One region of the Nocardioides pantholopis genome, then DNA from elsewhere that is predicted to be linked to it. Evidence: predicted binding sites of a transcription regulator. Region 1 holds the regulator's gene; each other region holds the start of a gene.
The links. The regulator LexA, encoded in region 1, represses DNA repair genes until DNA is damaged. The targets are predictions, from matches to a motif close to TCGAACANNTGTTCGA.
Positions count from the first base shown of each region.

Region 2: a site for LexA is predicted at 1,056-1,071, ahead of ruvC (crossover junction endodeoxyribonuclease RuvC). Genes of this name have one in related genera too.
Region 3: a site for LexA is predicted at 1,288-1,303, ahead of EBO35_RS18185 (HNH endonuclease signature motif containing protein). Genes of this name have one in related genera too.

Region 1 is NZ_CP033324.1:635,107-637,366, forward strand. It holds gene EBO35_RS02980 (ATP-dependent DNA helicase) at 1-577, shown strand, start outside; gene lexA (transcriptional repressor LexA) at 642-1,364, opposite strand; gene EBO35_RS02990 (serine hydrolase) at 1,576-2,260, opposite strand, start outside.
Region 2 is NZ_CP033324.1:2,334,229-2,336,488, reverse strand. It holds gene EBO35_RS11200 (YebC/PmpR family DNA-binding transcriptional regulator) at 79-846, shown strand; gene ruvC (crossover junction endodeoxyribonuclease RuvC) at 1,090-1,614, shown strand; gene ruvA (Holliday junction branch migration protein RuvA) at 1,611-2,207, shown strand; gene ruvB (Holliday junction branch migration DNA helicase RuvB) at 2,212-2,260, shown strand, end outside.
Region 3 is NZ_CP033324.1:3,809,105-3,811,364, forward strand. It holds gene EBO35_RS18185 (HNH endonuclease signature motif containing protein) at 1-1,238, opposite strand, end outside; gene EBO35_RS18190 (DUF2200 domain-containing protein) at 1,487-1,828, opposite strand; gene EBO35_RS18195 (DUF1801 domain-containing protein) at 1,849-2,190, opposite strand; gene EBO35_RS18200 (glycosyltransferase) at 2,239-2,260, opposite strand, start outside.

The DNA.
Region 1 (2,260 bases):
GGCCCAGCTCGACGAGATCGCCGAGCTCATCGACGCCGCCGACGGCCGGACCCTGGGGCTGTTCTCCTCCCGCCGGGCGGCCGAGGCTGCCGCTGAGGCGATCCGCGAGCGGCTGCCGCACCTGACCACGCTCGCGCAGGGCGACGCCCAGCTGCCCGAGCTGGCCCGGCAGTTCGTGGAGGACCCGCACACCTGCCTGTTCGGCACGCTCTCGCTGTGGCAGGGGCTCGACGTCCCCGGCGACACCTGCCAGCTCGTGCTCATCGACCGGATCCCGTTCCCGCGCCCCGACGACCCGCTGATGTCGGCGCGCCAGAAGGCCGCCGACAAGGCCGGCGGCAACGGCTTCATGCAGGTCGCCGCCACTCACGCGGCCCTGCTGATGGCGCAGGGCGCCGGCCGCCTGATCCGCACCACCACCGACCGCGGGGTCGTGGCGGTGCTCGACCCGCGCCTGGCCACCGCCCGGTACGGCGGCTTCCTCAAGGCCAGCCTGCCGACGATGTGGACCACCAGCGACCCGGCGATCGTGCGCCAGGCGCTGCAGCGCCTGAGCGCGACCGCGAAGACGGGCTGAGCCGCACGCACGAGCGCCCCCGCCCGGCCGGAGCCGGAACGGGGGCGCGTTAGGTGCGCGAGGGTCAGAGGCTGCGCAGCACCGCGGTGACCTTGCCGAGGATGGTCGCGTGGGTGCCGTCGATCGGCTGGTACGCCTCGTTGTGGGGGAGCAGCCAGACCTGGCCGTCCTTGCGCTGGAAGGTCTTCACGGTGGCCTCGCCGTCGATCATCGCGGCCACGATCTCGCCGTTCTCGCAGGTGGGCTGCTGGCGGATCACGACGTAGTCGCCGTTGCAGATGGCCGCGTCGACCATCGAGTCGCCGGAGACCTCGAGCAGGAAGAGCTGGCCGTCGCCGACGAGCTGGCGGGGCAGCGGGAAGACGTCCTCGACCCGCTCCTCGGCCAGGATCGGGCCGCCGGCGGCGATCCGGCCCACGACGGGGACGTAGGTGGCCTCCGGCCGGGTGTCGCCGACGCCGGTCTCGTCCACGCCGCTGTCGTCGGCCGAGGACATCGCCCGGCGCGCCGCCATCACCTCGGGGAGGAAGACCTCGAGGGCGCGGGGACGGTTCGGGTCGCGCTTGAGGTAGCCCTTCTCCTCGAGCACCTTCAGCTGGTGGGCCACGCTGGAGGAGCTGGTCAGGCCCACGGCGTTGCCGATCTCGCGCATGCTCGGCGGATAGCCGCGCTTCTCGATGCAGTCCTTGATGTGGGCCAGCACCCGCTGCTGGCGCGGAGTCAGGCCGGTGGCGTCGGCGGGCCCGTCGGGGAGCTCGGCGACCGTGTCGCTCTTCTTCCTGGTCATGTGTGCCTTCCCGCAGTGCGTGCCGCGCCCGGGCCACCCGGGTGCGTGTGCCCACGCTAGCCCCGGAGGGCCGCGGGTTCAAACATCTGTTCGAACCGCGTGTCGCGGCCACCCCCCTGCAGCGCGACCCGGCACGCGACGCGCGTGGCCGGGTCCGAACGGCGAAAGCGTCGCCACCGACCGTCCGACCCAAGCGCCGCCCCCAGGACGGTCAGTGACGAAGATGGTCGCGCAGCCGACGGGCGACCCGAGCCATGGTCGCCTCGGCGACGTGCTGGATCCCCGCGGAGACCCGGGAGGCCGTCAGTGCCGCCACGGCGTAGCGGTCGCCGTCGGCGTGCTCGACCACGCCGATCTCATGGCGGTGGTTGAGCAGCGTCCCGGTCTTCGACGACCAGGTGGTCGCGTCGGAAGCGAAGTCGGGCCAGAGTCGCTGTCGCGCCACGACGTGCTGCCCCATGAGCTCGCGGACTCGCGCGGAGACCTCAGGGACGACGGGGCCCGGCGTGGTCCACAGCACCTCGAGCAGGTCGACGCAGGCACGAGCAGTGCCGGAATTGGCGCGGGCGCTGTCCAGCTGGCGCACGCGGTGGCCGCCGCTCGGCGTTCCGCCGTGCGCTGCCAGCGTCTGCGCGAGCTGCGGTGTCTGCACCAAGGCCTCGGCAGGCGTCTCGGTGAGGTCGGAGAGTCGATGACGCAGGGTCAGGTCCGTGATCCCTAGCCCACGGACGTAGTGCGTCACGTGCGCGGGACTCACCAGGTCGAAGAGTGCATCAGCGGCCACGTTGTCGCTCAGGCACGTGCTGAGGTAGACGACGTCTGCGAGCGCGATGGTGGCCGGAAACCGGAACCGGGTGAGCCCCGCCGGTCCGATCTCGCGACTTCCTCGCCCAGCC
Region 2 (2,260 bases), 1.7 Mb from region 1:
AGGCAGCACCGCGCGACCCACGGGACCAGCACCACCGGCCAGCACCACCGCATCGGCACAGCGACAGAAGAGGGACTCATGTCCGGGCACTCCAAATGGGCGACCACCAAGCACAAGAAGGCGGTCATCGACGCCAAGCGCGGCAAGATGTTCGCCAAGCTGATCAAGAACATCGAGGTCGCGGCCCGGATGGGCGGCGGTGACCCCGGCGGCAACCCGACGCTCTACGACGCCATCCAGAAGGCGAAGAAGTCCTCGGTCCCCAACGACAACATCGACCGCGCGGTCAAGCGCGGCTCGGGCGCGGAGACCGGCGGCGCCGAGTACTCCACGATCATGTACGAGGGCTACGGCCCCGGTGGCGTCGCGATGCTCATCGAGTGCCTGACCGACAACAAGAACCGCGCCGCGATGGAGGTCCGCACCGCGATGACCCGCAACGGCGGCTCGCTCGCCGACCCGGGCTCGGTCTCGTTCCTCTTCCACCGCAAGGGCGTCGTCGTGGTCCCGGCCGAGCAGGAGGGCCGCACCGTCACCGAGGACGACGTTCTGGAGGCCACGCTCGAGGCCGGCGCCGACGCGGTCAACGACCTGGGGGAGGCCTTCGAGGTGATCTCGGAGTCCTCCGACCTGGTCGCGGTCCGCACCGCCCTGCAGGCGGCGGGCATCGACTACGACTCCGCCGACGCCAACTTCGTGCCCGACAGCACCGTTGCGCTCGACGCGGACTCCGCGGCCAAGGTGTTCCGGCTCGTCGACGTGCTCGAGGACCTCGACGACGTGCAGAACATCTTCGCGAACTTCGACGTCCCCGACGAGGTCATGGCCGAGCTCGAGGACGCCTGACCCTGCGGGCCGCCCGCAGCCCCCGGGCGTCCCGCGGGCGTCCCGTCTCTTGTAACGCGACGTTCGCCTCACTAGGCGCCTGCTGCAGCGGGCGCCTAGTGGAGCGAACGTCGCGTTACAAGCCGGGCCGGCGGACTGGGCGGGCGCGGTCACAGCCCGCCCCCGCGTGTCCTGCGCCGTACGCCGTCCGGCGCGGGCTAGCGTGGTCTCCGAACACCTGTTCGGACCACGGAAGGCGACGACGTGCGCGTGCTCGGGATCGACCCCGGCCTGACCCGCTGCGGGATGGGCGTGGTCGACGGCGACGTCGGCCGCCCGCTGACGCTGATCGACGTCAACGTGCTGCGGACCTCTGCGCAGCTGCCGGTGCCGGAGCGACTGGTGACCATCGAGAAGGGCGTGGACGCCTGGCTCGACGAGTACGCCCCGGACTCGGTGGCGGTGGAGCGGGTCTTCGCCCGCTCCGACGTCAGCACGATCATGGGCACCGCCCAGGCCAGCGGCGTCGTGATGGTCTGCGCCGCCCGGCGCGGGCTGCCGGTCGCCCTGCACACCCCCAGCGAGGTCAAGGCGGCCGTCTCCGGCAACGGCCGGGCCGACAAGGCGCAGGTGGGCGCGATGGTGACCCGGATCCTGCGGCTGGACGCGATGCCGAAGCCGGCCGACGCCGCCGACGCGCTGGCGCTGGCCATCACCCACATCTGGCGCGGCGGCGCCCAGTCCCGGATCGAGGCGGCGGTCGCAGCCGCCGGCAGGAGGAGCAGATGATCGCCTACGTGCGCGGCGAGGTCGCCGCGGTGACCCTGTCCAGCACCGTCGTCGACGTCGGAGGTGTCGGGCTGGAGCTGCTGTGCACGCCCGGCACCCTGGCCACGCTGCGGCCGGGCCACCAGGCGACGCTGCCCACCAGCATGGTGGTGCGCGAGGACTCGCTCACGCTGTTCGGCTTCGCCGACGAGGACGAGAAGACTGTCTTCGAGCTGGTGCAGACCGCCTCGGGCGTCGGCCCCAAGCTCGCCCAGGCGGTGCTCGCGGTGCTCGCTCCCGACGACCTGCGCCGCGCGGTCGCCGCCGACGACGTCAAGACCCTGACCCGGGTTCCCGGCATCGGCCAGAAGGGCGCCCAACGGATCATCCTCGAGCTCAAGGACCGGCTCGGTGCCCCCGTCGGCGGCCGGGTCGCCGCGCAGCCCGTGCCGGCCGAGCCGTGGCGCGATCAGGTGCACCAGGGCCTGGTCGGCCTGGGCTGGTCGGCCAAGGACGCCGACGCGGCCGTCGAGGCGGTCGCCCCGGACGCCGGGGCCACCCCGGACGTCGCCGCCCTGCTGCGCGCGGCCCTGCGCACCCTGAGCAAGGCCTGAGCCGATGCCCTTCCACGAGGACGAGCTCGACGAGGTCGAGACGAGCCACCTGC
Region 3 (2,260 bases), 870 kb from region 1:
CGAGCGAAGCGGACGTCGCCGTTGGGCATGCGGTCGTGGAGGTAGCGGTCGTCGTGGACCAGGTGGTGGTGTCGGGAGCAGAGCAGGATCCCGTTCGCGAGGTCGGTCCTCCCACCGCGGGACCAGGGCTGGAGGTGGTGCGCCTCGGTCCAGGCCGCGGGGATCGAGCATCCGTCGGCGCGGCACTCCCGGTCCCGCAGGGCCAGCGCCTTGCGCTGGGCGGGCGTGAACAGCCGCGCCGTGTGGCCCAGGTCGAGCGGCACCGACCGGGTGCCGAGCACGGCCGGGACGAGGTTCGCCGTGCAGGCCAGTCGGCGTGCCTCGCCGGCGGTGATCCGGGAGCCGTCGGCCAGGGCCGCGGTCCCGAGGCCGCTCACCAGCGCGTCGACGTCCATCGTGATCATCATCGTCGTGGCATCCCCGCCGTGCAGCGGCAGCCGGGCCGGGTCGATGGTCTCCAGCAGCGAGCAGAACGCCTCCCCCATGCGGCGGTCGTAGGGCTGCTGCTCCGCACCGTCGCTTGAGCGACGGGGACTGGTGAACGCCTCCAGCGAGGTCGTGAGCCGCAGCGCGACCGCGTCGGGCACCCGGGCCTTGATCAGCGCGGTGCCGTCGCCGAGGTGCTGGATCCGCAGCGACGTACGCCGCCGGGCCCGCCGCTCCGCGTCGGCCAGCTGCTGACCCTCCAGCTCCTCGGCCAGCTCGGGAGCGACCACCTCCAGGATCCGCTCCCCCAGCCGCCGCAGCTCCCGCGGCCCGAAGTGCGCGGCCTGCTCGACCAGGTGCTGCTCGGCCCGGGCCAGGACCTCACCCCACTCCTCGGCGCCAATGTCCACCAGCGCCGCGGCCGAGGCGAGGTCATCGAGGGCGCCCGCGATCACGTGGCCCTGGTCGACGTTCACCTGCCCGGTGAGCAGCGACCCGCCGAGTCGCTGCCAGCGTCGGTCGCACGCGACCCCGAGCCGCTGAGCCCGCCGGGCCGCCGCCCCCGAGGCGTGGGTCCGGTGTGCCAGCCACCCCGCCACATCGCGGTGCCCGTCAGCCTCGGCGACCTCCCCGGCGCACGCGATCAGCTTCGCCTGCAGAGCCTCGACGCGCGAGGACAACCGCGCCAGCGCCAGCAGGGCCTCACGCTTCTCGGCGACCGGCAGGAACACCGGCTCGAGGCCGACCAGCTTGTCCAGCACGCCCTCGATCGACTCCGCACCCACCAGGAACGGGTGAACCGTCTCCGCCATCGCAGCCCCCGGAAGTCACCAGGCGTGGCACCCCCGCCACTAACACTAATCGTTCACCTGTTCGAATCGAAGCAATAGGCTCAATCCACATTTCTGGAAACTGTGGACAACCACTTCCGATACAGGCGTACGCCGCCCCGTCGCGCCGACCAGACCTTGACGGGCGGCGCCGTCAGGCCGGTCCGCCGGCGGCATTGGCGAGGGTGACGTGTGCGAAAAAGCGGACAAACCGGCCTGTGCGCGCAAGCTCACGCACGCAGGATCGACTCCATTGACTTTCCCCGCGCCAGCTCGTCGACGAGCTTGTCGAGGTAGCGGATCTGCCGCATCAGGGGGTCCTCGACGTCCTGCACCCGCACTCCGCAGACCGTGCCGGTGATCGACACCGCGTTCGGGTGGAGAGCGGCGGCAGCGAAGAAGTCCTCGAACGTCGTGCCGGCCGCGAGGTGGCGGCCCAAGGCGGCCTCGTCGAAGCCGGTCAGCCACTCGATCACCCGATCGAGCTCGGCTCGGGTGCGCCCCTTCTTCTCCACCTTGGTCAGGTAGTGCGGGTAGACCGAGGCGACGCTCACCGTGAAGATCCGGCTCATCGGCACACCCAGGCCGCGACTCAGGACCGGTTGTGCTCGATGGCCCGGCGGACCAGCTCGGTGAACGCGGCCTCGTCGAGCACGTCGCCCTCGCGGAGGTCGATGGCGCGGCGGGTGCCGGCGTCCAGGCTCGCGTTGAACAGACTCGACGGGTCGTCGAGCGCGGCGCCCTGCGCGAAGGTCAGCTTCACCTTGTCGCGGTAGGTCTCGGCCGTGCAGATCAGACCGGCGCAGGAGAACGTCGGGACGCCGTCGGGGTTCGCGGCCTTGCGCCACTTGGCCTCCTCGACCACGTCCGGGTCGGCGGCCAGGATCAGGGCACGCGCCTGCTCGATGGTCCCGGTCCGCCAGTCCTCGGTCATCGAATCACCGTACCGAGCCCGGCGCCTGCTGGATAGGACCGCGCGAGGTCAGCCAGCGAGCTCCTCGAGG